One region of the Streptococcus sp. P25B114 genome, then DNA from elsewhere that is predicted to be linked to it. Evidence: predicted binding sites of a transcription regulator. Region 1 holds the regulator's gene; each other region holds the start of a gene.
The links. The regulator Rex, encoded in region 1, represses fermentation and respiration genes when NADH is low (regulators of the CRP and FNR family bind a similar motif). The targets are predictions, from matches to a motif close to TTGTGAANTANTTCACAA.
Positions count from the first base shown of each region.

Region 1 (10,813 bases):
TTAGGGGGCATGTTGTCCCCTGACCACATTCCATTCTAGCACTTTTCCTGTGGTTTGTCACTTGGAAATAGGGACTTGAAAATGTTTACATAGCAATTCCCAAGTCAGAAAAGAGCCCCAGAATATGGTATAATAGTAGTAAGAATGCAGTTGAAATGAGGCATAGAATGCAAGATAAAAACTTAGTGACGGTGAATCTGACCAACGAAATGAAAAGCTCATTCATTGACTATGCGATGAGTGTCATTGTTTCTCGTGCACTGCCAGATGTGCGTGACGGTCTTAAGCCGGTTCATCGCCGTATTTTGTATGGAATGAATGAATTGGGAATCACTCCTGACAAGCCCCATAAGAAATCTGCCCGTATCACGGGTGATGTTATGGGTAAATACCATCCGCATGGGGATGCTGCCATCTATGAGGCCATGGTCCGTATGGCCCAGTGGTGGAGCTATCGTCACATGCTGGTTGATGGTCACGGGAACTTTGGTTCCATGGACGGGGACGGTGCCGCTGCCCAGCGTTACACTGAAGCTCGGATGAGCAAGATTGCGCTAGAAATGCTGCGCGATATTAACAAAAATACCGTTAATTTCGCGGACAACTATGATTCCAGCGAGCGTGAGCCAGAGGTATTGCCAGCACGATTCCCCAACCTTTTGGTCAACGGGACGACAGGTATCGCCGTTGGTATGGCGACCAATATTCCGCCGCATAATCTGGGTGAAACCATTGACGCGGTCAAGCTGGTTATGGACAATCCAGAAGTCACCACTCGTGAAATTATGGAGGTTTTACCGGGGCCTGACTTTCCAACGGGAGCCCTGGTTATGGGTAAATCAGGTATTCACCGTGCTTACGAGACTGGTAAGGGATCGATTACCCTGCGCTCGCGCACGGAGATTGAAGAATATGGCAATGGCCGTGAGCGGATTGTCGTAACGGAATTTCCTTATATGGTCAATAAATCCAAGGTTCAAGAACATATCGTTCGCTTGGTGCAGGAAAAACGGATTGATGGTATTACCGCGGTCCGTGATGAGTCCAACCGTGAGGGTGTTCGATTCGTCATTGAGGTGCGTCGTGATGCCTCTGCCAACGTGATTTTGAACAATCTCTTCAAGCAGACCCAGCTCCAAACCAACTTTAGTTTCAACATGTTGGCTATTCAAAATGGTGTTCCGAAAATCCTTTCTGTTCGTCAGATTTTGGAATCCTATATCGAGCATCAAAAAGAAGTAGTAACCCGTCGGACCCAGTTTGACAAGGAGAAGGCTGAGGCACGTGCCCATATTTTAGAAGGCTTGCTGATTGCGCTGGATCATATTGACGAGGTTATTCGTATCATCCGCAATTCGGAAACGGATGCTATTGCCCAAGCAGAATTGATGGCCAAATTCAATCTTTCAGAGCGTCAGAGCCAGGCTATTCTGGATATGCGTCTCCGTCGTCTGACAGGATTGGAACGTGATAAGATTCAGTCTGAATATGATGAATTGATAGCTTTGATTGCTGATTTGGCGGATATTTTGGCCAAGCCAGAGCGTGTGATTCTCATCATCAAGGAAGAGCTGGACGAAGTGAAGCGCAAGTATGCGGATGAACGTCGGACAGAATTGATGGTCGGTGAGGTCTTGTCACTAGAAGACGAGGACTTGATTGAAGAGGCAGATGTCTTGATTACCTTGTCAAACCAGGGCTATATCAAGCGTTTGGCCCAGGATGAATTCCACGCTCAGAAACGTGGTGGACGCGGTGTTCAGGGGACAGGTGTCAAGGACGACGACTTTGTCCGTGAACTGGTGTCAACCAGCACCCATGACCGTCTGCTCTTCTTTACCAACAAAGGCCGTGTTTACCGTCTGAAAGGTTACGAAATTCCTGAATACGGTCGGACCGCCAAGGGCTTGCCAGTGGTCAATCTCCTCAAACTGGAGGAAAATGAGTCCATCCAGACCATTATCAATGTGACCAAGGAGCAGGAAGATGGCCATTATCTCTTCTTTGCGACTCGTCAGGGGATTGTCAAACGTACCAGCGTGTCCGAATTTGGCAATATCCGTCAAAATGGTCTCAAGGCTCTGAATTTGAAAGAAGATGATGAACTCATCAATGTTTTCTTGACAGATGGTCAGGCAGACGTCATTATGGGAACCAAGTTTGGCTATAGTGTACGCTTTACGGAGACAGCTGTCCGCGGTATGAGCCGTATTGCAACGGGTGTCAAAGGGATTACCCTGCGAGACGGTGACCAGGTGGTCGGAGCGACCATGATTTCCGATGACCAGGAAGTTCTGGTGCTATCCGAGAAGGGCTTTGGCAAACGGACGCCTGCGAGTGAGTATCCGACAAAAGGTCGTGGTGGTAAGGGAATTATCACCATGAAAGTGGCAGAAAAGAATGGTCCATTGGCTGGATTGATTACGGTGTCAGGTACTGAGGACATCATGGTGATTACAGATACAGGTGTCATTATTCGGACCAGCGTTGCCAATATTTCGCAAACAGGTCGTTCGACTATGGGTGTCAAGGTAATGAAACTGGATCAGGAAGCGAAAATCATGACCTTTGCACTGGTTGATGCCGCAGAAGGCGAAGAAAATACGGAAGAAGAGGATAAGTAATGACAAAGGATAAGAAAAGGAAAGCAAGACGGGGGTCATGGTTGAGAAATCTTGCAGTGGGTCTCCTAATGCTCATCTCGCTAGCCTTGATTTTCAACACATCTATCCGCAATATGATGATTGCCTGGAACAGTAATAAGTATCAGGTAACCAAAGTATCCAAGGAAGAAATTGCTAGCAATAAAGAGGTGGACACTACATTTGATTTTGCTCAAGTAGAATCTATCTCTACGGAAGCAGTTATGAAGGCCCAGTGGGAAGCGCAGCAGCTGCCAGTTATTGGAGGGATTGCTATCCCAGATTTGAAGATTAACTTGCCAATTTTTAAAGGTCTTTCAAACGTTGCCCTCATGTATGGAGCGGGCACCATGAAAGAAACGCAAGAAATGGGTAAAGGCAACTATTCGCTAGCCAGCCACCATATTTTTGGTATGGCTGGAGCCAGTGAAACTCTCTTTTCTCCTCTTGAAAATGCCAAAGAGGGGATGAAGATTTATTTGACTGACAAGGAAAACGTCTATGTTTATAATGTGAAAAGTGTTCAGTCAGTGACGCCTGATAGTGTCTATGTCATCGATGATGTTGAAGGGCAAAATGAGATTACGCTGGTTACCTGTGAAGACTTGGCTGCCACCATGCGGACCATTGTTAAGGGCGACTTAGAAGAAGTGATTCCTTATGACCAGGCTGATGGTGAAACACTCAAATACTTTGAACAAACATATAATCAGGTTCAACTATAAATTGATTTGTCAAAAGGGTAGAATTTCTATCCTTTTTTCAATTTTTTTACGAACAGATAGGTGAGGAGGATTTTATGTATCAAATTGATTTTAAGGAAGAAGCACTGATGCCCCGTGAACGCTTGTTAGAATTGGGGCCGGAACGCCTGAGTAACCAGGAACTCCTGGCTATTTTCATCCGTACGGGTACAAAAAAGGAGCCGGTTTCTATCTTGTCCAACAATCTACACAATCAGCTGGAAAATCTGGCGGCTCTAAGGGATTTGTCTATTGAGGAATTGCAGAGCTTGACTGGGATTGGTCGGGTCAAGGCGATTGAGATAAAGGCCATGATTGAGCTTGGTAAGCGCATCAATCAGTCTGAGATTTTGCTCAACGATCGTATTTTGGGTAGTGAAAAACTGGGGCGTAAAATGATTCAGGAGATTGGACAGCAGAAGCAGGAGCATCTGGTCGCCATCTATCTCAACACTCAGAATCAGGTCATCCACCAAAAAACAGTCTTTATCGGCAGTGTCAATCGCAGTATTGCAGAGCCCAGGGAGATTTTGCACTATGCAGTCAAGTGTATGGCGACCTCGATTATCATCGTTCACAATCATCCGTCAGGCTCTGTACAGCCGAGTAAAAACGATTTGCTCTTTACTGAAAATTTGAAGAATTCTTGTGAGACTTTGGGTCTGGTTCTCTTGGATCATCTGATTGTCGGGCAGAAGGACTATTATTCTTTCAGGGAAGAGAGTGAATTATTTTAGTATCAAAAAACAGGGCTAGTCGAAACTAACCCTGTTTTGCTCTCTTATTCGCCTTTTCTCATAAAATACAGGAGTGTTTGCAGTTCGCTGGTCAAATCCACATATTGGACAACCACATCTTTTGGTACAGAGAGGTTAACTGGTGAGAAGCTGAGGATTCCTTTGACACCGGACTCAACTAGCACATCAGCTACTTCCTGGGCTTTAACACTTGGGACGGTCAAGATGGCAGTTTGTGAATCAGCTTCGGCAATCCGTTCCTTCAATTCAGAAATGGCATAGATTGGAATAGATTCATCAACTGTGCCCACAGCTGGATTATCATCTGCTTCAAAAGCCATAACAATCTTCATTTTGTTTCGCTCGTGGAACTTATAGTGGAGTAGGGCACGTCCCATGTTACCAACCCCTATGAGCATAACGTTGGTGATGGAATTGTCATTTAAAATTTCAGCAAAAAATTCCATCAATTTTTGGACGTCATAGCCAAAACCACGGCGACCTAGTTCACCGAAATAAGAAAAATCACGGCGGACAGTTGCAGAGTCAATTCCGATAGCTTCTGCAATATCTTTTGAGCTAGCCTTTTCAATATTGCTAGCGTGGAATCGCTTGAAAATGCGGTAATATAAGGAAAGTCGCTTGGCCGTGGCCCGGGGGATGTCAGTGTTTTTAATGTTCTTCACTCTTTTCTCCTTCTAGCTGTAGGACACCGGTTACTGGTCAAATAGATTTCACAATCTTTTGTAAATCGTATCAAAACTTTGCAAGGGATTGCAAAATCGATAACATCACTATCAGCTTGTTTGTTAGTTCACTTCTTTCTTATATTTTAGTCTATGTTTGTGAAAAAATCAACAGATTGATTTGAAAAAAAGACCAAACAACTTGGTCTTTCTATAGGGTTTGAAAATAGCGATAGAGATCTCCGACGGTGCCTTGGAAGTCAAGAGCTTGTCCGTCCTTGAGAATGCGGGTAACAGGGTAATAATCTGGTAGGGTGACACAGCCTGCAAAGGCCAATTTAGCCTCATCCAGATTATCAAATTGTTGAACTCGTTCTAGTTTGTAGGCATCAGTGTAGTAGATTTCAATCATCTTAGGCCTCTTTTGTAAATATATCTCGGTCGACCAGGCTATCCATGAGGAAGTAGAATTTTTCCTGAATAACTGGATTGCTGCCTGGTTTAAAAATGTTAATCAAACGAAGACCAGACTTGTCTGTGATGTTGATTTTGAAACCAGTCAAATCTTGGTTGATGATAATTTTCAAGAGGAAACCTTGCCCAGAATTGGGAACTTCTTCTAGTAGGCGTTCCAGCTGATAGTGACCAGCCTTGGTTTGCTCAAAGGTATTGTCACGCAGGGTGTATTTTTTGATACCCGAGCTGATATGATAGGTAAACTTACAATCTTTTAAGCGTACAGTTTTTTCAAATGCCATTTTATCCTCCTATTATCTTGTGTAATTCAGTGATGAGTGCATCAATATCAGCAGTCGTATTGCTTTCTGAGAAACTGATGCGGATGGATTCTTTCAGTCGTGGAGAATCTTTTCCATACATAGCCTCAAGGACATGACTGTTTTGTACAACACCTGCTGTGCAGGCAGAACCACTTGAAACTGCGATTCCGGCTAGATCTAGGCGCATGAGTACCTGCTCATTGAGTTGACCAGGAAAGCCAAGATTGATGATATGAGGAAGGTAGTCGCCAGTTTGATTGATGTAGTAGTCGGTGTCGGCCAGGTGGTGGATGAGGTGTTCTTTTAGGGAAGTGATGTATTGAAAATCTTGGTCCCTTTTAGCAGTTTGCTCTTTGAGGGCTGTGGCCATCGCTGCAATGGCAGGGAGGTTTTCTGTTCCTGCACGATGTTGATTTTCTTGCTTACCGCCATGTATGAGTGCATCAAATTTAGGCAATCTTGAATAGAGGAAACCAATACCTTTTGGGCCATGAAATTTATGGGCAGCAGCAGATAGGAAATCAATCCCCAGTTCTTCAGGCTGGACAGGCAATTTTCCCATGACCTGTACTGCATCAACATGGAAAACTGCCTGGTGGTCTGCTAGTAACTGTCCAATTTCTTGTATAGGGAGCAGTTGGCCAGTTTCATTATTGGCAAACATGGTGCTGACCAGAATGGTGTCTGGTCTAAGTGCATCTTTGATCTGCTGGGCTGTGATGATTTGGTCGATTGGCTGGATATAGGTCACTTCAAAGCCAAAGCGTTCCTCCAGATACTGCATGGTATGGAGGACTGCATGGTGTTCAATGGCAGTAGTGATAAGGTGTTTGCCCTTGTCTTGATGGGCCAGAGCATAGCCTTGAATGGCTAAATTATTGGCCTCAGAGCCTCCAGATGTGAAGATTAAGTTATCAGGACGGACCGACAAGATATCAGCTATATCCTGTCGTGCCTGTCTGAGAACCTGATTAGCCTTGCGACCAGCACCGTGGATGCTAGACGGATTGCCATAGATGTCTGCAGCGACTTCCGTCATCCGTTCTAGGGCAGCCGGTGACAGGGCAGTCGTAGCTGCATTATCTAAATAAATCAAGTGTAACTCCTAGTTTTATTTAAGTGGGCTGTTAAATTTGAAAAGTGGGCTCAATGGCTGGTGTTCTTGAATGCGGTGGATAGCGTCAGCAATCAAGTCGCTAGCCGTAATGAAAGCAATATTATTAGGATGTTGTTCCTTGCTGGCTACAGAGTCTGTGACCAAAATTTCCTTGATAGGAGAGTTGTCCAAGAGTTCCGCAGCAGTCCCAGCGAAAAGTCCATGACTGGCAACGGCGTAAATTTCAGTTGCGCCACCGTCTTGAACAATTTTAGATGCTTGAGAGAAAGTGCGGCCTGTATTTAGAATATCGTCGACCAGGATGGCTTTCTTCCCAGCAACATCACCGATGATATAGCCTTCGGCACGTTCCGAATCGTCTTGGGCGTAGTCAATGATAGCAATCGGTGCATTCAAAAATTCTGCGATGTTACGAGCGCGCTTGATTCCTGAATTTTTGGGACTAACGATGACCACATCGTCGTTGCAGAGGCCTTTTTCCATGTAGTAGGACGCAAAGAGTGGCTCTGTCAGGAGATTATCCACTGGAATATCAAAGAAACCTTGAATCTGTGATGCGTGGAGGTCCAGGGTCAGAACGCGGTCGACACCGGCTTTTACCAACATATTTGCTACTAGTTTAGCAGTGATTGGTTCGCGTGGAGAGGCTGTGCGGTCTTGACGAGCGTAGCCAAAATACGGCATGACAGCGGTAATGGTGTTGGCAGAGGCACGCTTACAAGCGTCAATCATAATCAAGAGTTCCCACAAGTGATTGTTGACTGGGTAGCTAGTTGATTGGATGATATAGACATCAACACCACGGACTGATTCCTCAATGTTAATCTGGATTTCACCGTCAGAAAATTGACGTGAAGACATTTTTCCAAGAGGAATACCGGCTGATTCTGCAATTTTTTCAGCGATATCACGGTTACTGTTGAGCGAGAATAATTTAATGTTATGTTCACCAAGTGGTTGTACCATTTTGACTAACTCCTTTTTATAACCCTACTTTTTCATAAAAGCAATGAAACATAGATAGATTTATTTTACCAAAAAAACGGACAATTTTCAGTAGTAAAGTCAAAAATCAGCCTTATTGGGCTGATTTTATCTGGGCTGCGGTGCGGGCGACCTTGCTGCTGGCGTATTTGAATTGGATGGATTGTTTTTTTAGGTAGTCGTCAAAGAGGATTTTGCCTTCTTCGGCATCGGCTACTTCAACCTCTAGTTCATAATCAAGAAAGCCGGCATAGTCATTTTCATCCAGGGCCATGAGACCGATAGAGGTCTCTTTTTCATAGCGTTTGGTGGTCAAGCTACCCCAGACGGCTAGGTTATCAAGAGGGACATCGGTGGCTGAAATGATGTCAGTAATCTGTCCTTTTGGCAGTTGAAAATTGGTCAGCAATTGTCGTGCAGTATCGATGTCTAGAGCTTGATTGTATTCCTGATTGCCAATCTCCTGGGGAATTTTTAGGGTCAGCTCTGCCATGTCCTCAAAGGTCCGAATACGGAGGGAAAATCGGTTACTTTTCATATCTAAATCCGGCGTGTCTATGTAGTGATTGGTCTGCATGACAGGCTGGATATCTGCGAAATCGGGTAGCAGTCGAAGATATTCAGATTTGGTTAATAATGTTTTGTACTCAATTTCCAGATGGTTTTTCATACTGTAAACCCCTTTCATATGGTATAATAATCTTTGTGTTATTCTAATACAATTTATAGGATTTGACAAGAAAGGAGCCGTATGGAGTTTAATTGGGAAGAATTTTTAGACCCCTATATTCAGACTGTCGGGGAGTTGAAAATTAAGCTGCGTGGTATTCGAAAGCAGTACCGCAAGTTTAACCGCCATTCTCCCATTGAATTTGTGACGGGGCGGGTCAAGCCTATCGAGTCTATTCAGGAAAAGATGGTTCTGCGGCATATCAAGCTGGAAAATCTGGCCCAGGACATGCAGGACATTGCCGGTCTGAGGATCATGGTCCAGTTTGTGGATGACATTGAGGAGGTCTTGGCTATTTTGCGCAAGCGCAAGGACATGCAGATTGTCCATGAGCGGGACTATATCAAGTACATGAAAGCATCGGGCTATCGTTCCTATCATGTGGTCGTTGAGTATCCGGTGGATACGATCAATGGCAGCAAGACCGTCCTAGCAGAAATCCAGATTCGAACACTTTCTATGAACTTTTGGGCGACTATTGAACATTCGCTTAATTACAAGTATAAGGGAAATTTCCCTGAGGAAATCAAGAAACGGCTGGAAATTACAGCCAAGATTGCCTACGAACTAGACGAGGAGATGCGTAAAATCCGCAACGACATTCAGGAGGCTCAGGCTCTTTTTGACCCTGCCCACCGCAAGTTGAATGACGGTGTCGGAAATAGTGATGATTCAGATGAAGAATACAGATAGAAAAAAAATCGCTCTGCTCGCCAGCCGAAATCCCAAGAGTGAGGCGGTGTCCAAGGAACTTTGGACCAAGCTCAAAGAGGCGAATTTTATCCTGACACCCAAGAATCCAGATATTGTCATTTCTATTGGTGGAGATGGCATGCTCCTGTCGGCCTTTCATAAGTATGAGAAACTCATCGATAGGGTCCGCTTTGTCGGTATTCATACGGGGCATCTGGGTTTTTACACGGATTATCGGGATTTTGAAGTGGACAAGCTAGTAGAGAATTTGAAGTTGGACAGGGGAGCTCGTGTTTCCTATCCCATTCTTAATGTCAAGGTCAAACTCAATGATGGCCGGGTAATCACGGCGCGCGCCCTCAATGAGGCGACTATCAAGCGCCTGACCAAGACCATGGTGGCTGATATTATCATCAACCATGTTCCCTTCGAGCGTTTTCGTGGGGATGGCATATCGGTATCGACACCGACTGGCTCAACGGCCTACAATAAGTCGCTGGGGGGCGCTGTCCTTCATCCGACTATTGAGGCTCTGCAGATTGCAGAAGTGGCCAGTCTGAACAATCGGGTCTACCGGACGCTGGGGTCATCAGTCGTAGTACCGAAAAAGGACAAGATTGTTATCGAGCCCCAGCATGATGACCGCTATTCTATTGCAGTGGACAATAAGACCTATGTCTACGACAATATTAAGAGCATTGAATACCAGATTGACAATAGTAAAATCCATTTTGTCGCATCGCCCAGCCATACTAGCTTTTGGAATCGGGTCAAAGATGCCTTTATCGGCGAGGTGGAGTAATGCGGTTTGAATTTATAGCCGACCAGCACACCAAAATCAAGACCTTCCTGAAGAAACACGGGGTGTCCAAGGGATTGCTGGCTAAAATCAAGTACACTGGTGGTGCTATTTTGGTTAACGACCAGCCACAGAATGCTACTTACTTGCTTGATATTGGCGATAGAGTTACAATTGATATACCAGCTGAAGCGGATTTGACAGGTAGTTTGGAACCTATTTCCTTTCCCCTGGATATTGTCTACGAGGATGACCATTTTTTAGCTATCAATAAGCCAGTTGGCTATGCCTCCATTCCTAGCAGTCTTCATTCGTCGACCATTGCCAACTTTATCAAGGGGTACTTGGTCGAGCAGGACTATGAAAACAAGCAGGTTCACATAGTGACTCGTCTGGATAGAGATACGTCTGGGGTCATGCTCTTTGCCAAGCACGGCTATGCCCATGCTAGATTGGACAAGCAATTGCAGGCAAAACTTATCCATAAACGCTACTATGCTCTGGTCAAGGGTGAGGGGAAGCTGGATGCAGAAGGGGAGATTATCGCTCCTATCGGCAGACCGGCTGATAGCATCATTACTCGAATTGTGACCAAGGAGGGCAAGTATGCCCACACTTCTTATAGAGTTGTGCAATCATGGGGAGATATTCATTTGGTAGACATTCAGTTGCACACTGGTCGAACACACCAGATTCGTGTCCATTTTTCCCACATTGGATTTCCTTTGCTTGGGGATGATATGTATGGTGGCAGTTTAGAATGTGGTATTCAACGTCAGGCCTTGCATTGTCACAATTTGGCTTTTGACAATCCTTTCTCAGCCCAAAGGATTGACTTGGAAGCTCCACTTCCAGACGATTTTCAGGCTGTTATTACATCGTTAACTAATAAATAATATTTAA
Region 1 covers NZ_JBRKNW010000016.1:29,507-40,319, forward strand. The annotation lists gene gyrA (DNA gyrase subunit A) at 168-2,624, shown strand; gene ACVC7T_RS08425 (class A sortase) at 2,624-3,367, shown strand; gene radC (RadC family protein) at 3,442-4,122, shown strand; gene ACVC7T_RS08435 (redox-sensing transcriptional repressor Rex) at 4,167-4,808, opposite strand; gene ACVC7T_RS08440 (DUF4649 family protein) at 5,020-5,220, opposite strand; gene ACVC7T_RS08445 (DUF1831 domain-containing protein) at 5,222-5,566, opposite strand; gene ACVC7T_RS08450 (cysteine desulfurase family protein) at 5,568-6,683, opposite strand; gene ACVC7T_RS08455 (ribose-phosphate diphosphokinase) at 6,699-7,670, opposite strand; gene ACVC7T_RS08460 (CYTH domain-containing protein) at 7,783-8,358, opposite strand; gene ACVC7T_RS08465 (GTP pyrophosphokinase) at 8,440-9,111, shown strand; gene ACVC7T_RS08470 (NAD kinase) at 9,095-9,913, shown strand; gene ACVC7T_RS08475 (RluA family pseudouridine synthase) at 9,913-10,806, shown strand.

Region 2 (10,813 bases), on a different contig from region 1:
GCAGCTTTTTCACTGCTCATCATAATGATAGCCGCTGCTCCGTCATTGATACCAGAGGCATTTCCGGCAGTAACAGTACCGTCTTTCTTGAAGGCTGGGCGCAATTTAGCCATGCCTTCCATGCTGGCATTTTCACGTGGATATTCGTCTGTGTCAAAGACGAGTGGATCGCCCTTACGTTGCGGAATCAGGACTGGTACGATTTCGTCTTTGAATTTACCTGCCTTGATAGCAGCGACAGCCTTTTCTTGGGAACGAACCGCAAAGCTATCCTGATCTTCACGGGTAATATTGTACTTGGCTGCGACATTTTCTGCTGTGATACCCATATGCATTGGCTCAAAGGCATCCGTTAGTCCATCTTTTAGCATGGTATCAATCACTTTGCTGTCGCCCATGCGGGAACCCCAGCGCTGATTTTGAATAACATACGGCGCCTGGCTCATATTTTCCGTACCACCTGCAATGACAACATCTGCATCTCCCAAAAGGATAGCTTGGGCTGCTAGGCTGATGGTTTTCAGACCAGAACCGCAAACTTTATTAATGGTGAAGGAAGGAGTCGTTACAGGCAAGCCAGATTTGATACTAACTTGACGTGCGACGTTTTGTCCAAGACCTGCACCAAGTACATTACCAAAAATCACTTCATCCACCAAAGTAGGATCAAGGTTAATTTTTTCGAGTGCGCCTTTGACAGCAGTTACTCCCAAATCAACAGCAGATATATCTTTTAAACTTCCACCGTAACTGCCAATTGGTGTTCGAACAGCTGCTACAATTACTGCTTCTCTCATTTTTTTCTCCCTTCCTAATACGTAAAGAATCCTTGACCAGTCTTACGACCAAGTTTACCAGATTCCACCATTTTTTTAAGAAGTGGAGCTGGACGATATTTTGGATCCGCGAAGCCATTGCTCAAGACATTCATAATAGCCAAAACAACATCGAGGCCAATTAAATCAGCTAGAGCTAATGGGCCAATCGGATGGTTGGCACCCAATTTCATGGCTGTGTCAATTTCTTCTGCACTGGCAACGCCTTCTCCCAAGACAAAGATTGCTTCGTTGATCATTGGAATCAGGATACGGTTGACCACAAAACCATAGGAATCCGCCACGCGCACCGCTGTTTTATTGATTTTTGCAGTGACTTCTTCTACCGCAGCAGCTGTTTCGGGTGAGGTTTGAATCGCTCGAATGACCTCAACCAGTTTCATGAGAGGAGCTGGGTTGAAGAAATGCATTCCCAAAACCTTATCCGGACGACCTGAAGCAGCAGCAATATCGGTCACAGACAGGGAGGAGGTATTGGATGCCAGGATGGTTTCAGGACCAGTAATTTCGTTTAATTGTTTAAAGATGCTCAGCTTGATATCGCGGTTTTCAGTTGCAGCTTCAACGACGAGTTGCACATGTTTCGCATCTTGATAATCTGTTGACGGAATCAGTCTTGCCATTGCAGCATCTGCTTCTTCCTGAGTCATTTTTTCTTTACCAACAGCACGATCAAATTGTTTCTTAATACCTGCTAGACCACGTTCAACAAATTCTAATTTAATATCATTGAGATAGACAGTGAAGCCTGATTGGGCAAAAACTTGAGCAATCCCGCTGCCCATTTGACCAGACCCAATGACCATAACATTTTTAATTTCCATTATACTTTTTCCTTTCCTTTCGCCCTAGAGCCAATATCCTGGGAGCAGGAGATTCCCCACTCCCAGATGAATTGCTTACTCTTAGAAAATCATTTCTCTTTTCAAAAGCCTTGACCAGCGAAAATCTCCAGTGGAGGTTTGCGGCCTGTCGCCTTGAGCCGAGAGATGGATTTTCAGTGAGTTTTAGACGAAGGCACCGATTCCAGTCAATTCACGCGCCACAATCATGGCATTGATTTCGTGTGTTCCTTCATAGGTGTAAATAGCTTCCGCATCTGTGAAGAAGCGAGCAACTTCTGTTTCGTAGGTAATACCGTTACCGCCGCAGACTTCACGAGCCAGGGCTACTGTTTCTCTCATGCGGAGAGAGTTGTGGAGCTTAGCCAGTGAAGAATTGAGCATTTCTTCTGTGCCAGATTCTTGGATTTCGGCAATGCGTGCGGAGTAAGCAATGGCTGCCTGCACATTTGCCTGCATACGAGCCAATTTTTCCTGTACCAATTGGAAGCCACCGAGTTTGCGACCGAATTGTTCACGAGTTGTGGTCAAGCGAAGGGCTGCATTGAAGGCACCAGCCGCTGTACCCATGGCAATGTAAGCAACGTCTGCGCGTGTGCGAACGAAGATTTTCGCTACATCACCATAGCCGTTGATATTGACAAGACGGTCTGCTTCAGGAACTTCCACATCTTTGAGTGTAATGTGACCATTGTTTACGATACGGAGGGAAATCTTGTGCTCCACGTTTTCCACAGAAAGACCTGGGCTACCTTGTTTCACCATGAAACATTTGATTTTCTTGGTTTCCACATCGCGGGCAAAGATTGGAATAAAGTCTGCTGTCTTAGCACCACCAATCCAGCGTTTTTCGCCGTTCAATACCCAGACATCACCCTTGCGCTCAGCTGTTGTTGCAAGACCACCTGCAATGTCAGAGCCATGGTCAGGCTCTGTCAAACCGAAACAGGTCTGTGCTTCAAAATTACGAACTGGTGTACCAAAGCGCTCAATCTGCTCCTGGCTACCACCAATGAGAATCGTATTGTAACCAAGTCCGCCATGCACTGTGTAGAAGGTTGCAACAGACGGATCGAAGCGAGCCATTTCCAGGTAGAGGAAGGCGTTGTAAAGCTCACCAGCCTTCCAAGATCCTTCGCGACCAACGAACAAATCTGGGTGAGTCATAATTTTGGCTGCTGCAAATGCTCCCAGGATTTCTTCACGTGGAAGCAGGGCTTTTTCATAGCTGTCAATCAAGACTGGACGAACACGTGCTTCTAATTCTTGGCGCAAGTGTTTCAAGACTTTCAGTTCACCCTCCGTCAATTTTTCGGCATAACCGAACAAATCTTCTGGGTACAACTCTCTAGCTAATTCTTTAACTGACATGGTAATAGACTCCTTTTTGTATTTTTTGCTTTTTGTAAAGCGTTTACATTTTGTTGACAACATTATAATATAACGAAATTACATAAAAATCTACTTAATAAAAATTAATACGACTATAAGTGAAGATTATAGAATTTCACAAAGTAGGAAAACACAAGAATCCTTACCATTCCTAACTTTGGAAAGTATAAAAATAGGAAGAACAGAAAGTTTGTGAAGAAAAAAGCAGACCGGATTCTGAATCCAGCCTGCCAAAGAGGAAATTGGTAGTGTATTAAAAATTAGAGGTGGAGTTTCTTCAAGACATGATCTGCTTCTGTAAAGATTGCCTCGATAATGGCCTTGGCAGGCTTGATGTCATTGACCAGACCAGCAATTTGTCCAGCCATGAGAGAGCCGTTTTCAACATCTCCATCCTTGACCGCCTTGGCAAGAGCCCCCATGGTGATTTCTTCCAGATCATGACGGGAAGTAGCCTGAGCCTCGATTTCCAGATATTTGTCTGTCATAGCATTGCGGATACAGCGCACCGGCGCCTTAAATTTGCGACCAGTCACGACAGTTGAGGTGTCTACCGCATCCAGCACAGCCTGCTTGTAGCTATCTGGTATCGGGCATTCTTCTGCCGCGAGGAATACGGTCCCCATCTGCACCCCTTCTGCTCCCAGGGCAAAGGCTGCGACCACACCATGGCCATCTGCCACACCACCTGCACAAATCACAGGAATATCTAGAGCAGCAGCCACCTGTCTCGTCAGGGGCATGGAGGCCGTTTCGCCGATGTGACCACCAGCTTCCATCCCTTCAGCCACTACAGCATCGCAGCCCAATTCCTGCATTTTGAGGGCCAGCTTGACACTTGGAATAACCGGGACCACCTTGATACCAGCTTCCTTGAGACGAGGCATATAGGGTTTCGGCGTACCTGCACCTGTGGTCACAACCTTAACCCCTTCTTCAATCAGGACTTCCACAATCTCTGCCACATTGTCCATCATCAACATCAGATTGACCGCAAACGGCTTATCCGTCAGGGCCTTGGTCTTCCGAATTTCCTCTCGGACCTCATCTGCCGTCATGCCGCCTGAAGCAAGAATACCCAGACCGCCAGCGTTTGAGACAGCGCTGACCAATTGGTGACGAGAAATTTGAGCCATGGCTCCTTGGAAAACGGGATACTGGATACCCAACAATTCTGTAACACGATTCATCTTGTATATTCCTCCTGTTTCGTTATCTTTGTCACAATCATACCAAATATTGAAACCCTTTTCAATCCTTCTTCTATTACAAAATCTTATGTCAACCATAACAAATTGTAATGTGTCTGGACTAGCCTATTTTGGCGGGATAACATTGGCCTGACCAGCTATGACCTTGACACCATCCTGATTGGTCACGATAGTCTCCAAGGTCAACCAGCCCTTGTCATCAATGGCTGTAATGGTTGCAGTCGCAGTCAAGGTATCCCCGATTCCAACGGGTTTGAGGAATTTCAACTCCTGTCCCAGATAGATGGTGCCAGGACCAGGCAGATACATGCCCAAGACGGTTGAAATCAAGGAAGCACCCAACATGCCGTGGGCAATCCGCTTCTTGAACATGCCCTGTGAAGCCTCAACTTCGTTGACATGGGCAGGATTCAAATCACCTGAAATCCCTGCAAAAAGGATCACATCTGTCTCTGTAATGGTCTTAGCAAACTGGCCCGTCTGCCCAATTTCAAATACTTTTGTCATTGTACTACTCCTTTTCGTCATTTTATTTATCCTCAATGAAAATCAATCTAGCCACCAGCAGAACTCTATCACTAACTTATTTCAATGCGACAGGCTGAAAGGCTCTTGACAAGGGATGGTTTTGATTTTCGAAGAGTATTAGTTGATTTTTTATTATTTTTTACTATAATGGGGTCAAAGAAAGGGTTATTATATGAAATCATATCCTATCCACTACCATACACTGAAAAATGGCGAGCGCCTAGCCTATTCAAGAACTGGCACTACTGGCCCAGCCTTGATTCTCCTGCATGGCAACCTGAGTTCGTCGGTTCATTTCTACCAGCTAGCAGAGGCTCTGGAAGGAGACTTTCAGCTAATTCTTCCAGACATGCGTGGTTTCGGGCATTCCAGCTACCAGCAGCCTGTCCATTCCCTGCAGGAATTGGCTCTGGACTTGGTGGAGCTCATGGATGTGCTGGCAATCCCTAGCTATGCTATCCTTGGTTGGTCCACAGGCGGTGGGGTTGCCTTGGAAATGGCTGCGCTAAAACCACAAGCCGTTGAGCAGGTATTTCTCCTCGCCTCCATCGGCATACAGGGCTACCTGTCTCCTAGCGGTATCAATCGACCTCAATTAGGCCTGCTGCCGCTCCTCATCCAGACCAATCGGGCCATGGCCAAGTGGAATCCCGTCCTGCAGAAGGTCGAGTTGGCCTTACAAAACCGTGACCAGCGTATCCTCAAGAAAATAATGGACCCCCTCTACCAACTCTACCCGATTTCTGAGCAGGATTACCAGACCTATATGGATGCCATGTGCCAGCAGCAAAACTACTCTGACATTTTTATCAACCTCTTCACCTTCAATATGACCAATCGGACAAACGGCCTGGTCGCCGGAACCAACCGGATTCAAGATGTCACCTGTCCGGTCATCATTATCCACGGGGACAAGGACAAGGTTGTTCGCATGGACTCTGCTCTTCTGACCTATCAGACCTTGAAGCAACAGGCCCATCTCTATGTCATGGATGCTGGTCACTCTATCCAGACAGACCAACCTAATCAGCTAGCAGACATTCTAAGAAAACATCTCCTCTAGCGAACAAGCCACATTGGCAACTTTCCCCATTATAGACAAGGAGCTGGGCTTAAGCCCAGCCCTTTTTACTCATCATGGGTTTTATAGAAATCCATGAGTTTTGGTATTACTTGTTGGCGAGACCGCTTGCTGACAAAGAGGCCGATATGGCCGGAATCATAATAGACAGTCTCCGTATCTTTTGAGCCAACCAATTTCGGTAATGGTTCAGAAGCCAGAGTCGGCACTTGGTCATCCCGATTGGCAATGATATTGAGCAATGGCTGCTTGATATTCTTGAGATTGACCGTTTCATCACCGATTTTGAGCTCGCCCTTGACCAGCTTATTATCATGGTACATGTCATTGGTAAACTGACGAATGGTCGCTCCAGCCTGGGCAGGGCTGTCAAAAATCCAGCTTTCCAGGGCCAAGAAATTGGTCATGGCTTTTTCATTGTCCAATTTATCAATTAAATCCAAATATTTATTGGTGGTTAATTTGATAGGCGATAAGAGCAAGAAACCGTTGTTCATGACTTCTCCAGACAGGTTGCCATAGGCTTCGACCATACTGTCTGCATCCATATATTTGCCCCACTGGAAGAGCAACTTATCACACGGAGAGAAATCAATCGGCGCCACAACAGTCACCAGATTCTTGACCAAGTCAGGATTGAGGGCTGTAAAGATAGTCGCAAAATTGGCTCCCTGGCAAATGCCGAAAAAGTTGATTTTATCGGCACCAGAATGGTCCAAAACAGCCTCCACACAGTTGCGCATATAGCCCTGGATATAGTCTTCCATGGTGATATACATGTCATCCTTGGTCGGATAACCCCAGTCGATGACATAGAGATCCGCCCCCGCATTGAGCATATCTTCCACAAAGCTATTGCCCTCCTGCAAGTCTAGCATGTAGTATTTATTGACCAGGGCATAAGAAATCAGGGTCGGCGTCTTGAGCGGTCGTTTTACTTTTGGTTTGAAATGATAGAGGACCAACTTATCCTCTGCGTAGATGACTTCTTTTTCCGATACGCCACCTTTTGGGCGTTCCAGCTTGGTCAAGGTTTCAATGCCCTTAATCAAGCGTTGTTGGGATTCCAGGGCATCCTGAATATTTTTCTTCGGTATGGTAAATAATTCCTCAAACATAGGCCATCTCCCTTCTTACTTATTTGCTGTCAGCTTTCTTGCTGGACTTGGTCTTGGCAGGCTTGGCCTCTGCGCCTTGCTTGATGTCCTTGAGTTCGCGCTTGAGCTTGGTCACTTCGCGTTTCAACTCTTGAACCTTTTTATACAGGCTGCGCGCATCACTTTCTAGGACAATCGGCAGGCCTTTCAGGACTAATTCTAAGAGTTTATTGCGGGCAATGACAAACTGCGCATTGGCGGTACCAAATTTGGCCAAGAGTTGAGAAAATTCATCTGAGTAGAAATATTCTTGTAAGGTTTTTTCTACTTCATTAGACCAATGATGATAAAATTCCTTGTATGTTTGCGGTTGCTCACCCTTTTTAACCAATTCAGCAAATTCTTCCATTAAAGTTTTAGCCCGATTTTTGGTTACTTGGGTTAGTTTTTGCTGGAACTCTATACTTGTTAGGATTAACTGAATACTATTGTCAATGAAGGCGTTCTGAGCTTCAATCTTCTCCGTGTTGTTGCCCATGCCTGGAATGCGCAAGAGCGGCGCTACTGTCTGCTCATACTGGCTCTTCCACTGGTCAAAGAAACCAGCCAGCTTGTCTGGATCTCCATTGGCACCCTCGACATAGAGACGACTGAGGTCAAAGAAGGATTCAGCCCACGGCCCCAAGAATTGAGACCAGTTATCCTTGAGCGCGCCGGTCAGCTGATAAGGCGCTTCTAGGATTGAGCGCAGCTGGGCAGGAATATAGGGTTGGACAAAATCAGCATAAAATTGCTGGCCATCTGACATCCACTTGTTGACCCATTCCTTGCCATCTTCTTCAAATGGCTTGGAATAGAGGTCACGAAGGTTGTCAAAATAGCGATAAAAACTAACAAAATGCTTGTTGGCATCCATCATCTTGACCAAGGTTGCATAAGAATCCGAATCAAGGGCATCATAGAGACGGGATGGATTGAACTGGTTGCGGTAAAATTCCAAATAGGTATTCATATCTGGAAATTGGGAAATGTAGTTGCCCAGAGGTCCTTCTTGATAGGCCTTTTGCATCTGTTCTGTCCAGCTAGACTGAAGTTTGTTCCAAGAATCCAGGGCAGGATTGGTCATCCCAGTTTGGAAGGGCATGGTAAATCCATTGGTCGGATTCAAAGATTTGAGATAGTCAGTGAAGAATTGCTGCTGGGCGGTCAAAATATCTGCCATACCTTTTGGGCCATCTTCAGCCTGTTTTGGTATCAGACTTTGCCACTGCTCAGCCATTTTCTTTTGAGCCTCAAACCACTGATTGATCATATCGTATTGGGACATAAGATTCCTCCTTATAAGAATTCGGTCAATTCCTGGACCGTCAGGTTAGACAAGTGGGACAGTCTACCTACAATTCTTATCTTATTATAGAGAGTTTTCAATTTCAAGCTGTCATGCTCTAAATGCAACTTAGAGTTTTTTATAGCAACTAGTAGGCCAACTAATACATAAAAATAATACGACACTCACAGTTAGCTTTTGATACTCAGTCAAATTCAAAAAGAGTGAATATCAGTTCGTTTTCTCAATCAACAAAAACATATATAAGGTTGTTTTTTGTTAAAACCTAGCTAGTATGTCTATTCGCCTCTAGAGATTTCCAAAGATTTTCTCTAGAGGTCTCCCTCTCTTTCAGAATGGTTAGATTGAATTTTGCTAGGTTTGAGCAAACAAAAAGCAGGCTCATCATCAACAAGCCTGCTGTCATTAGTTATCATTCTTCCTTACTCGTATGTCGCTTGCCAAGGTCCTTAGCTTCTTGCTCCGACATGCTAATCACTTTTGACCAATTGGTATTCTTAGGCATATTATCCTTGGAATACCAATAAACATCCGCCTTTCCATTACGGGCAATATAGACGACCGGAGCCAATTCCTGACTTGCTTCCGTGCTTGGATTAGTCGCTTGCTGGCTAGATGCAGATGCTGTCGTCGAGCTACTTGCCGTTTCAGTTGGTACCAGACTAGGCTTGGCTGTCCCCGTCAAGTAGTCAATCTCCGCATTCTCAGAATAATTCTCCAAAACGACCCGCGTAATACCATAGGTATCGACAATCTCTTTTTCACTACCCAGCCGAATCTCCAGTAGATTCCCAGCCTGATCTATGCCTACGTATTGGAGCTCAATCTGGCGTGGCAGCAATTCATCGCCTCTATAAATCGGAGTTACCCGATAATCCAACCAATAGTTAGGATGGGTTGCCAGCCAAGAATCCAGACGATTTTCATAAAAAAGCATGCCTTCAATATTGGTGTCCTTGGTCCCTTTGTAATGACCACTATTGGTCCAGGCAGTCAGAGGAACCAAATTTTCACCCTGGTCGGTCAAGCCGCTGAACTGGTAGCCGATTAGGTGGCCACGATTGAAGAGATAGGCCTTCTTCCCATCCTTGTTATAGGTCAGTTTGTAATTGTGCCAGCCTACAGGATTGTATTTTATCCGAGGCTCCCGCTGCTTCTTGGGTTCATCCTTATCCTGCAATTGAATATGAGCAAATGTCGCACGCCTGAGATGGTCAAATTTTCCAAGAACCAACTGCTTCTGACCTGTAAAAGGCAGTAATTGCAAGCCCTGGTAGTCCACTTGATTGGCCAGGGTCACAGGCCCATTGCCGAAAAAGAAAATCACCGTCAGAATGCCAAGGATGAGCCGAAAAATACACCGTTTCATACATACTACTCCTTAGGATAAACGAAATCTGTCTATCATTAGTATATCATGAAACCGCTTCATATTCACGACAAAACTGAAACATCTTGGTCTGCTTAGCCCATCTTATTTCACCGTTTCAATCCGCCACTGCCTCAAACCTCTAAACCGCACTGCTCCCTGCTGGTCCGTCCGATAAACATGCATTTTTTCATGTGTAAATCGCTCCAAGGTTTCTTGATGAGGGTGCTTGTAGCGGTTATTTTCCCCAGCCGATACCAGGGCAATCTTGGCCTTGATGTGGTCCAAAAATTCAGGATAAGAGGAGCCTTTGGACCCATGATGCCCCGCTTTTAAGACATCGACCGGCAGAGTGGGATAGGTCTCCACCAGCTCCAGCTCACTCTGCTCCAAATCCCCCGTAAAGAGGAAATTGGCCTGCAAGAGCCTGCCGTAAAGCACGATAGAATCATCATTGCCACCGTCACCTACTAGCTTGGGATAAAGCACCTCCAGATGAGAATCAAAAATCGGCAATCTATCTCCAACCTGCACCACTCTGACAGGCGCATTGACCACCCTCAACTTCTCCACAAAGTCCGCATCGGTCACACTTCCCGGCGACACATAGATAGTTCCAATCTCCACAGCCTTGGCTACAGCCAAGAGGTCGCCCACATGGTCTGCATCGGTATGGGTCAAGACCAAACTGTCAATCCTGCCCACACCTCGACTATGAAGGTAAGGAATCAAGGTCTGCTCTGCATTGGCCTTGCGCGACCGCTCCTGCCAGGCCTCCTTGGCTGCAAAATCCACGCGCCCACCCACATCAATGAGCACCGTCCGCCCCCGCCAATCCCGCAGGAAAAGGCTATCTCCCTGCCCCACGTCCACCATGGTCACCTCATTTTCCAGGGGATGTTTTGTCATGAAAAATAGCAGAGCGAGGACCAGGCTGAGACCAATCAGCCATTTTTTCCGCCTGTGAAAATCATAGAGCAAGAAAAGACCGACCAGCAAAACCAGCAAGACCAGAGGTGATGGCTTGCCAAAAATCCACGGACGCAACCCCAAATCCGCCACCCAGACAATGATTTTCTCCAAGAGGACAAAAAATCCATTGACCCAAG
Region 2 covers NZ_JBRKNW010000001.1:23,507-34,319, reverse strand. The annotation lists gene ACVC7T_RS00180 (acetyl-CoA C-acetyltransferase) at 1-797, opposite strand, end outside; gene ACVC7T_RS00175 (3-hydroxybutyryl-CoA dehydrogenase) at 812-1,660, opposite strand; gene fadE (acyl-CoA dehydrogenase FadE) at 1,844-3,049, opposite strand; gene ACVC7T_RS00165 (nitronate monooxygenase) at 3,331-4,260, opposite strand; gene ACVC7T_RS00160 (MaoC family dehydratase) at 4,387-4,788, opposite strand; gene ACVC7T_RS00155 (alpha/beta fold hydrolase) at 4,982-5,872, shown strand; gene phaC (class III poly(R)-hydroxyalkanoic acid synthase subunit PhaC) at 5,938-7,008, opposite strand; gene ACVC7T_RS00145 (poly(R)-hydroxyalkanoic acid synthase subunit PhaE) at 7,028-8,314, opposite strand; gene ACVC7T_RS00140 (DNA/RNA non-specific endonuclease) at 8,748-9,704, opposite strand; gene ACVC7T_RS00135 (DNA internalization-related competence protein ComEC/Rec2) at 9,810-10,813, opposite strand, start outside.
Region 2: the regulator Rex is predicted to act here: its motif matches at 4,280-4,297, upstream of ACVC7T_RS00165 (nitronate monooxygenase).

Region 3 (10,813 bases), on a different contig from region 1:
ATACAGCAAAAAGGACCTGCATTGCAAGTCCTTTTCAGTTTGTTTTGATTAAGCATTCACACCTGAAACTTCAGCTGCGTGGTCGTCCATTGAGAGAACTTCGTGGAAGACACGTTGGGTCAATTCCATTTTTTGCTCTTTAGTGAGGTATTTAGTGTTTACGCAGTATCCAGAGATACGAACGATAACGTCCTCACCAGCCATGATTTTCTCATAAACGTCGTTCAAGTCCATAACGTTCAAGTTAACGTGCTGACCCCCTTGTTCGAAGTAACCGTCAAGGATTGTCACCAAGTTTGTTACTTGCTCATCGAAGGTCTTACCAAGCGCTTTTGGAGAAACTTGAGTGGTCAATGAGATACCGTCGTTGGCATGGTTGAAGTCCAATTTAGAAAGGGTGTTCAAGTTTTGCAACCAACCACCACGAGCTTTAGAAGTTGGGTTGGCACCTGGTGGGAAGAATTCTACTTTAGAAGTGTTGACTGAGCCATCTTCGTTGAGGAATACCCCACGGTGAACTGGTGAGTTACCAGTTTGTTTAGAGTAGGCAACGTTTGAAGTGATAGTCAAGATAGACACGGCAGCTTCCGCATTCTTATAGAGTTTCTTGCTTGCAAGACGAGTATAGAATGCTTCCATGAGCCATTTCGCAATATCATCTACACGGTCATCATCCTCACCGTAGCGTGGGAAGTCACCGATTACTTCATAGTCATAGATAAAGCCATCTTCGTCACGGATTGGTTTAACCTGCGCGTGCTTGATAGCTGACAAGGAGTCGACTGTATTAGCAAATCCACAGATACCGAAGCCCATGTTTGCACGAAGGTGAGTTGGCAAGAAGGCCATTTGAACTGCTTCGTAGTTGTACTTGTCGGTCATGAAGTGGATGATGTTCATGGCATCCACATAGGTATCTGTCAACCAGTCAAGGGCAGTTTCAAAGTCTTTGATGACACGGTCGTAGGTGAAGATTTCTTCTTGGTTTGGCTCAACACCGTCAAATACCTTGTATTCTTTGTGGACATCATCGTAACCAGCGTTCCAGCTTGAAAGAAGACCTTTCAAAACGTTGACACGAGCACCGAAGTACTGGATGTTGTGGCGTTTGTCTTCGCTTTCTGGGTCAAGTGGTGACACACAGCAAGAGATACAAGACATTTCGCCGTAGCCGTCTTTGGCCATGGTTGTTACACCTTCGTATTGGATAGAAGAGTGTTTGTGGCTCATAGCCATACAGTAGCGACGGAAGGCATACGGCAATTTGTCAGACCAGAGAACGGTCAAGTTTGGTTCTGGCGAGTTGCCGATATTGTCAAGCGTGTTGAGGAAACGGTAGTCCATCTTGGTAACACGGTGGCGACCGTCATTACCCATACCTGCCATAGAAGTGGTCAAGAAGGTAGGGTCACCAGAGTAGATTTCGTCGAATGATTTTGTACGAGCAAATTTAACGGTACGAAGTTTCAATACGAAATCGTCAACAAATTCTTGGATTTCTGATTCTGTAAATGTTCCGCGAGCCAAGTCACGTTCTGCATAGATATCAAGAACGATTGGTACACGACCGAGGGAAGTTGCAGCACCGTTGATGACACGACATACTGCCATGAAGGCGATGTTGGTCCACTGGATAGCTTCCTTGGTGTTCATGGCTGGTTTACGGACGTCAACGCCGTAGTGGTCACCCAAGCGAACAACTTGTTGGAGAGCTTGATACTGCATGTTGATTTCTTCGCGGAGACGGATGGATTCTTCATCAATCTCAGTGATAGCATTCCAGTCGGCTACCTTTTCTTCCATGAGGTAGTCAGCCCCGTAAAGTGCCAAACGTGCGTACATACCGATGATACGACCACGAGAATAAGCATCTGGCAGACCAGAAACGTGGTGGGAGTGGCGGGCGCGGCGGATGTTAGCTGTGTAGGCACGGAAGATACCGTCATTTACAGTGGTTGCGTGTTTGGTGTAAATTTCATGCAAGAGTGGATCTGGAGTGTAGCCGTTTTCGATGAGAGTAGTCTCAGCCATACGGATACCGCCTCTTGGCATGAAGTTAAGCTTGAAGAGTTCATCATTTTGGATACCAAAGATGAGCTCATTTTCTTTATCGATGAAGCCAGGGCCAATATCAGCAATAGAAGTTGCACGGTCGATATCCATAGGGAAACGAGTGTCTTCGTAGCCTGCTTTTGTCTCCTCGATAATTTTTTTAATATGCAGTGAACGCTCAGTTGGGCCTGCAAGGAAGCTTTCATCACCATCATATGGCGTGTAGTTGGCTTGTACGAAACGAGTTACACTAGCCTTATCTTGCCAGTCGGTACCTTTGAAGCCTTCCCAGGCTTGGGCGAAAATGTCTTCAGTAACGTTTTTAGTTTTTACTTTTGTTGACATGAGGGTTCTCCTTTGAGTTTTTGCAAATAATATGCTTGTGATTATTATAACACTATAAAACGCTTTCTTCAAGGCAAAAATCAATGAAAGTTTGTGAAAGTTGTTTCGGAATATTTCAGAAAATGCCTGAGTATACGGATTGTAAGTGCTTGGTAAGAAATATGATTTTATGTGTTGTTATAATAAAATTCTTTGTGAAAAATCGATTGTGATGAAATATTGTGCGGAAAGGGGTATAATGGTTGAAAATAGATTTCACCAGAAAGGAGCATCATGTTAGTTTTTCCGCTTATCAATGACCTATCCCGCAAGATTATCCACATTGACATGGATGCTTTTTTCGCTGCTATTGAGGTGCGGGACAATCCCAGTCTCAAGGGCAAGCCGGTTATCATTGGGGCGGATCCGAGACTGTCTGGCGGTCGGGGGGTGGTGTCCACCTGTAGTTATGAGGCGCGTGCCTTTGGAATTCATTCGGCTATGTCCTCCAAAGAAGCTTATGAACGCTGTCCCCAGGCGGTTTTCATTTCAGGGAACTATGATAAATACCAGGAAATTGGTCTCCAGGTCCGCGAAATTTTCCACCGCTATACGGATTTAGTCGAGCCCATGTCCATCGATGAGGCCTATCTGGATGTGACGGAAAATAAGCTGGGCATCACTTCGGCTGTCAAGATTGCCAAACTCATCCAGTACGATATCTGGAAGGAGCTACACCTGACGGCATCAGCTGGCGTCTCCTACAATAAATTTCTGGCTAAAATCGCCTCGGACATGGAAAAGCCGCATGGATTGACCCTGATTAAGCCGGAGGATGCGGTGCCGGTTTTGGCCAGTCTCCCTGTCGAGAAATTTCACGGAGTTGGTAAGAAGACCGTCGAAAAACTGCATCAGATGGGAGTCTATACTGGGGCAGATTTGTTAGATGTATCGGAGATGACTTTGATTGACACTTTCGGTCGTTTTGGTTTTGATCTCTACCGCAAGGCCAGAGGTATTTCCAATTCACCCGTAAAAACCAATCGCATCCGCAAGTCTATCGGTAAGGAGCGGACCTACCGCAAGTTGCTCTATCGTGAAGAGGATGCTCTGCAAGAGTTGGGTAAGCTCTGTCAGAAGGTGGCGGTTAGTCTGACCAAGCACCAGAAAAAAGGACGGACCATTGTCCTCAAAATCCGCTACGGAGATTTTTCGACCCTGACCAAGCGCCATAGTTTTTCGGAGGCGACTGACCAGGCCGATAGGATTGAGAAGGAAGTCCGCCAAATCTTTGAAGAAGTCGGCCAGCCAGAAAAGGGCATTCGTTTGCTGGGTGTGACCGTTACCAATTTCAAATAGGGAAATCAGAAAATTTCTGGTTCCTTTTTATAATTTTTTAAACCATATATCAACATATCTGTTATAATGATCATAGAACATCACATCAAAAAAGGAGATTGCTATGATTCATCTTGTCTGTCCCAACCCTGCTCTTGACCGAACCCTCTTGGTTGAGGCTATTGAGAAAAATATTCCCCTACGTCCCTTTGAAGTCCGAGATTATCCAGGTGGCAAGAGTTTCAATGTGGCCCATGCCCTCAAGGAAAACGGCCAGACGGACTATGTTATCCATACTATTTTAGGTGGAGCGATTGGTCGCTACATCGAGGAACTCAATGCTGACAAGGGCAATGCCCTCAAGGTGGTTCAGTCTGGGCAAAACACCCGCACCTGCAATATCTACGTTGAAACATCGACAGGGGATGTGGTTCTCTTCTATGAAAAAGGCCTGGAATTGACTGCAGAACTCCTGGATCAATTTACTAAGCAAATCGAGGAAAGCCTGCAACCAGGTGATACCTTGGTCTTTTCAGGCAGTCTGATGAAGGGGATGCCGGATGATTATATCCAGCGGTTTATTGAAAAATTCCCTGCGGTCCGCACCATTGTGGATACCAGTGGTGCAGCCCTTCGTGCCGCTTACGAGGCTCGTCCAGCCCTGATTAAAATTAACAATGAGGAGCTCAAGGACATCTATCCAGAGTTGGATGAACATGACCCAGAAGATGTACTGCGTATCCTCAAAGAAGTGACTCCTCACGAAAATCTTATCGTGACCCTGGGCAGCAAGGGAAGTCTGGCCAAAATCGGTCAACGCTTTTTCCGTATCCAATCCCCTAAGAAAGAGGCTAAAAATCCAATTGCAGCTGGAGATTTCTATCTGGGTCTCCTTGTCAAGGGGATCAGCCAAAATCAAGAGCCAGAAATCTTCCTCAAGGAGGCTGCTGCCTATGCAACTGCCAACTGCCTCAATTATTTCCCAGAAGTTGCGCCAGAGCAATTCGCAGAAATCTTAGCAGAAGTTCAATTTGAAGAATTAGTCTAGTCATTCCTTATCGCATCCTCGGAAACGGGGATGCTTTGCTTTATGTTAAAAATTTTCAGAAAAAATAAATATATCGATAATGGTAAAAAACTATTGACAAAAAAGCCAATAAGTTTTACTATATTGATATACAAGAAAACGTTTACAAAAATTGCTTGCAATACAGGTTTGTGCTTCTCATAAATAGAAAGGAATAGGGAATGAAAAAAGTATTGAAATTTTTAGCAATTGCTTTTGTAGGTTTGGTTTTGGTTGCTTGTGGCCAGGCAGCTCAAAAATCGGGTTCAGATTCTGACGGAGGTTCAGGTGGAACTGGAGAAACCTTCGAAGTCGGCGTTGCTATCTATCAATTTAACGATAACTTCATGACACTCTATCGTGAAGAATTGGACGCATATTTCAAAAAATTAGGCGAAGAAACTGGTAATACCTACAACTTGGATATCCAGGATGGTAAGCAAGACCAGGCTACCCAGACAGAGCAAATCAATAACTTTATCGCTCAAGGTAAAGATATTATCCTTGCAAACTTGGTTGACCCAACAGCGGCAGGTACCATCATTAACTCAGCAAAAGCTGCAAATATCCCTGTTGTCTTCATCAACCGCGAGCCTGAAGTAGCTGAGTTGGAAATCTGGCCTGGTAAGACTGCCTATGTCGGTGCTGATGCAACTCAATCAGGTACTTATCAAGGCGAAATCATCGCAGCAACTGATTCTAAAGGGGATATCAACGGTGACGGTACTGTGACCTATATTACTCTCTTCGGTGACCCAGCTAACGTAGATGCTCAACAACGTACTACCTACTCTGTTAAAGCTCTTGACGACGCAGGTATCAAACGCGAAGCCTTGGCTGAACCATATCTTGCAAACTGGGATACTGCTAAAGGTCAAGAAGTGACTGCAGCTGCTTTAGAACAATTCGGCGACAAATTGGAAGTTGTATTTGCTAACAATGACGGTATGGCTGTCGGTGCGGTAACAGCTATCAAGGCTGCTGGCCGTACAGTTGGTAAAGATATCCTAGTAGTCGGTGTAGATGCTATTCCAGATGCTATGGAACTTCTTGGTAAAGGCGAGTTGACAGGTACAGTATTGAACGACCACTTCAACCAATCTCACACCGCAGCAAATATCGCAGTTGAGTTGATGAGTGGTAAAGACGTTTCACCTTACTACTGGGTTAACTATGTGAAAGTTACAAAAGCAGAAGATGCTGAACTCAAAGAAGCAGAAGCTAGAAAAGAAACCATCGACGAAATCAAAGAGCGTTATGCAAAACGTGATGCCGATAAATAAGCAAACTGACTAGTGTAATCAATTTTGGTAAACGACAGTGCGTTCTCACTATTCTATGATATCCAGTAACAATGGTCCTGATTAGTATAGTGAGAACTTAGAACCTGTATTCGCAACCCGGCACTTTTAGCTAAGGCCAATTTTCTGCCACTCATCGTTCGTTTTTCACAGGAATACAGCCAGTATTCCTGTGAAAAACGGCCTTGATTAGCAAAAAGCTATCTCTTATCTAAATGTGCCTTACTTGTGAATGCAGGTTCTTATTTTTTGAAAAGGAGACCTAGGAGAATGAGTGAATATATTTTAGAAATGAAACATATTACCAAGACATTTCCGGGTGTTAAGGCCTTGGACGATGTGACCTTCAAGCTCCGTCCGGGAACCGTTCATGCCCTGATGGGTGAAAATGGTGCAGGCAAATCCACCCTCATGAAATGCTTGTTTGGAATTTACCATCGAGATGGTGGCACTATCATCTTTGATGGCAAGGAAGTGGATTTCAAGGATTCCAAAGAGGCCATTGATGCAGGTGTGTCCATGATCCACCAGGAATTGCAGCCCATCCGCATGATGACCATCGCTGAAAATGTCTTTCTAGGCAATTACCCTCTGGGTAAGTTCAATCTAGTTGACCATGCCAAGATGAACCAGGATACAAGGGCTTTACTGGAAGAGGTTGGTCTTTACATGGACCCCAAAACCTTGCTTAATGCCCTGACTGTATCACAGATGCAATCGGTGGAGATTGCTAAGGCCATTTCGCATAATGCCAAGGTTGTCATCATGGACGAACCAACTTCCTCTCTGACTAGCTCAGAAGTGGAGAAACTTTTTGAAATCATTGCTCAGCTCAAGGCCAAAAACATTGGAATCATCTATATTTCCCACAAGATGGATGAGATTTTGCGGATTTCAGATGACATCACAGTCATGCGGGATGGGCAGTACGTTGGTACCTGGCCAGCAGCTGATATGACGACGGCCAAGATTATCCAAGCCATGGTTGGTCGGGAATTGACCAGCCTCTTTCCGCCTAAGACCAACAAGGTGGAGGAGGAAGTCGTTCTTCATTTAGAAGAGATGACCTCGCCAAATCCTCTATCCTTCAAGCAAGCCAGCTTTGACCTCAAAAAAGGTGAAGTGCTTGGGATTGGTGGCCTGGTCGGTGCCCAACGGACCGAGCTTATGGAGGCCCTTTACGGTATTCGGGCCCTCAAACAAGGTAAGATTTACATCAAGGGCAAGGAAGTCAAGATTAAAAATCCAGCCACAGCCATTGCCAATAAGATTGCCCTGGTAACAGAAGACCGGCGTTTCAACGGTATCTTCGGCGTTCTATCGGTCTCTGATAATGCCGCTGTAGCTTCTCTCAACCAATACCTGGGTGCCTTCGGTCTCTTAGATGACAAAAAGATTAAGAATGTTGTTGATCACAATGTTGATCGTCTGCGCGTCAAGACACCGTCGACCAAGACCCACATCGAAAGCCTGTCAGGTGGTAACCAACAAAAAGTTATCCTGGCCCGCTGGTTGGCCAATGACCCAGATATTCTCATCCTGGACGAACCGACCCGTGGTATCGACGTTGGTGCCAAGTACGAAATCTACCAAATCATCAACAATCTAGCTGCCGAAGGTAAGTCCATTATCATGATTACGTCTGAAATGTCTGAACTTCTGGGCGTGTCTGACCGCATCATGGTCATGTGTGAAGGACGGATTTCTGGTTTCTTGGATAAGGAAGAGGCAACCCAGGAGGCCGTGATGCAACTGGCAACTAAATTTATGACTGGCAATCAAGGAGGAGATGACAATGCCTAAATTAGAAACAAAAGCCACTCAATCCTTTAACCTAGGAGAATTTCTAACCAAGAACTCCATGTACATCGTGGTAGCGGCTATGATTCTCTATACAGGATTGACCCAAAACAACTTCTTTACCCTGGGGAACGCGGCCAACATCATGGCCAATACCTCTGTTCGTTTCATCATTGCCCTGGGTGTGTCGGGCTGTTTGATTATCCGTGGTACTGACCTGTCAGCTGGTCGTATCGTCGGTCTGACAGCTATCATCACAGCAACTCTGGTGCAGCGTCCTGATTTCGCCCAGAAATTCTTCCCAAATTTGCCGGATTTACCGATTGTTGTCCCTCTCTTGGCAGCCTTAGCGGTGGGAGCTGTTCTCGGTCTGCTCAATGGTGCTATTATTTCCTTCCTCAGTGTGCCGCCATTTTTGGCAACTCTGGGTACCCAAATCATGACCTATGGTTTTGTCTTGATTTATTCCCAGTCTAAGCCGATTGGTACCTTTAAGGATGAGTTTGTAGCGATTGGGCAAGGCAAGCTCTTCGGCTTTATCCCTTACATTACCATTATCGCAGGCCTAGTCGGCCTGGCTATGTGGGTGCTCTACAATAAGACTCGCTATGGTAAGTACATGTACGCTATCGGGGGTAATGAAAATGCGGCTGAGGTGTCTGGTGTCAATGTCCGCATGTCCAAAATCAAGATCTTCCTTCTAGCAGGTCTGCTCTACGGATTGGCAGGTTTCCTTCTGTCAGCCAAGACAGGTTCTGCTGGTGCGGGTGCAGGTATGGGTTACGAGCTGGATGCCATTGCCTCAGCGACAATCGGTGGCGTTTCGACAGCCGGTGGTCAGGGTACCGTTCCGGGCATTCTCTTAGGGGTATTCGTCTTTGAGCTCCTTAAGGTCTGCTTGACCTACCTGGGTGTCACACCAGATATGACCAACGTTATCCAAGGTATCGTTATCGTGGTGGCAGTTGCCCTCGATATTCGTAAGACCTTGGTGAAGAGATAGAATCTGTTTATAAAAAGGCGGATAAGGTAGTTTTCCATTGGTGGATGACTGCCTATCGCCTTTTTTTGCTTGTCTGATATTCTAAAATTTCTTATATCAGCTCTTTTCCAATGATAAATGCTTGTTTTAACCAAGTAAATCAGCTATACTAGTAGAGTTATGACTAGAGAGAATGAGCAAAGAAAATCTCGGCGACAGGTTTGGACCAAGCCTGCCAAGAGAAAATATCCCCGAAGAGTTCCATCTAAGAGAAATCGTGGTCAGATTCATCAGCGTTTTCCAAGAACGATTGCGCTAGATCAGTCTAGAGAGAAGCAGATTGTACCAGGAAGACTTGCAGAAAAGCGTCTTCTTCCAAACACAGACAGGATTAAGGGAGTTGTCAAACCGACTGTGGATAAATTTCTTTCATTTTGGAAATTGCCAAAAAGAAGAAAAAAACGTGGGTCGCGGCATGGTAAAAAGCAGGTTTGGACAGACTATATTCCTATCGCTCTAGGTTTACTAGTCCTCCTTACGCTTGGTATGGTTGCCCTTTTCAATCTGGATTCGACCAAGAAAGGGATAGGCAAAGCCGATTCTTCCAACCAAGCAGCGGCGAGTGGATCGAAGGAAACAGAAACCAAAAAAGAAGTGGTCAAGCCTGTCCATAAGTCTCAGGAGGCCAAAGACTTGGTCATGCAGGAAGATTTGGCTTACATGAACAGTCTCTATCTCTATTATGATTATCCTAATCTGAGTTTAGAAGATACGGTCAAGGCCTATCTCTTGGAGCAGGGATTGGACCCATCACAGGTGGCCTTTACCTATAAGAATCTCAAAACCAATGAAGTCTTCTCCATGAACGATACCCAGCCTATGACAGCTGGCTCCACCTATAAGTTACCCCTCAATATGTTGGTGGTAGATGCGGTGGAAAAAGGTGAAGTTTCAGCGACAGAGGCTTACGATATTACCGGCACAACTTATGAATACAAGCCTGAGCATGACGCCTATGTTGCCAATTATAATGGGATGATGACAATCGCAGATATGCAATACGGCTCCATTGTAGTGTCTGAAAATACTCCAGCCTATGCCTTGGCGGAGCGCATCGGTGGTATGGACAAGGCCTACACCATGTTTGGCCGCTATGGCAAATCGAAAAATCCTGACGTGCCAACTATTTCTGCTAATGGTAATCAGACGACAACGAGCTACTATTCGCAGGTCTTGGATTACCTTTATCAGCGTCAGGACAAATACGCAGACCTGATGAAGTACCTAGATGATGCCTTTCCGGGAACTTGGTTTGAAGAGTATGTTCACGGGGTGACCGTCTACCAAAAACCCGGCTATGTCCGTGAAGCCCTCAATCTGGATGCCATTGTTATGGAGGAAACACCTTACAGCATTGCCCTTTATACAGCTCATTTTGGTGGCGCATCTGAGAACGATACCGAAATCGATCCTATGGGTTACAATCAAGTGGTCGCCCTCGCCTACGTCATCAATGAGTGGCACAGAGTCAATATGAATCCTGCTAAGGAACTTCCTTCACAAGAGGTGACAGCATCTTCAGAAGAAACAAGCAATGAAAACTAGGTGACAGCCTAGTTTTTTGTACTCAGATTGGTCATCGAAAAAAATGAAAAAGCCCGACAGGTCTAGTCGAGCTTAGTTGGTAGGACTTATTGTTCCTTATTCAGGGTTGCCATTATTTGAGCAGGTGCAGTTAAATCAATAGTTGTTGGAAATGCTGGATTGGTTGAAACACCTTGCATAATAACCTTGTATTGTCCATTTTCTAGAATGAAGCCTGGCAAGAGTTGACCTCCAGCACCACCAATGCCTGTTACACCAGGAAGTAAAGCTACTCCGTCTCCTGTCGACTTGCGAACCAGGTAATGGTTTGGTTTAGGTGAAATCAAGTCTGTAATGACAGCAGTC
Region 3 covers NZ_JBRKNW010000004.1:31,198-42,010, forward strand. The annotation lists gene pflB (formate C-acetyltransferase) at 49-2,397, opposite strand; gene dinB (DNA polymerase IV) at 2,671-3,735, shown strand; gene ACVC7T_RS02890 (1-phosphofructokinase family hexose kinase) at 3,839-4,762, shown strand; gene ACVC7T_RS02895 (galactose ABC transporter substrate-binding protein) at 4,963-6,063, shown strand; gene ACVC7T_RS02900 (sugar ABC transporter ATP-binding protein) at 6,352-7,884, shown strand; gene ACVC7T_RS02905 (ABC transporter permease subunit) at 7,877-8,884, shown strand; gene ACVC7T_RS02910 (serine hydrolase) at 9,410-10,468, shown strand; gene ACVC7T_RS02915 (hypothetical protein) at 10,555-10,813, opposite strand, start outside.
Region 3: the regulator Rex is predicted to act here: its motif matches at 2,433-2,450, upstream of pflB (formate C-acetyltransferase).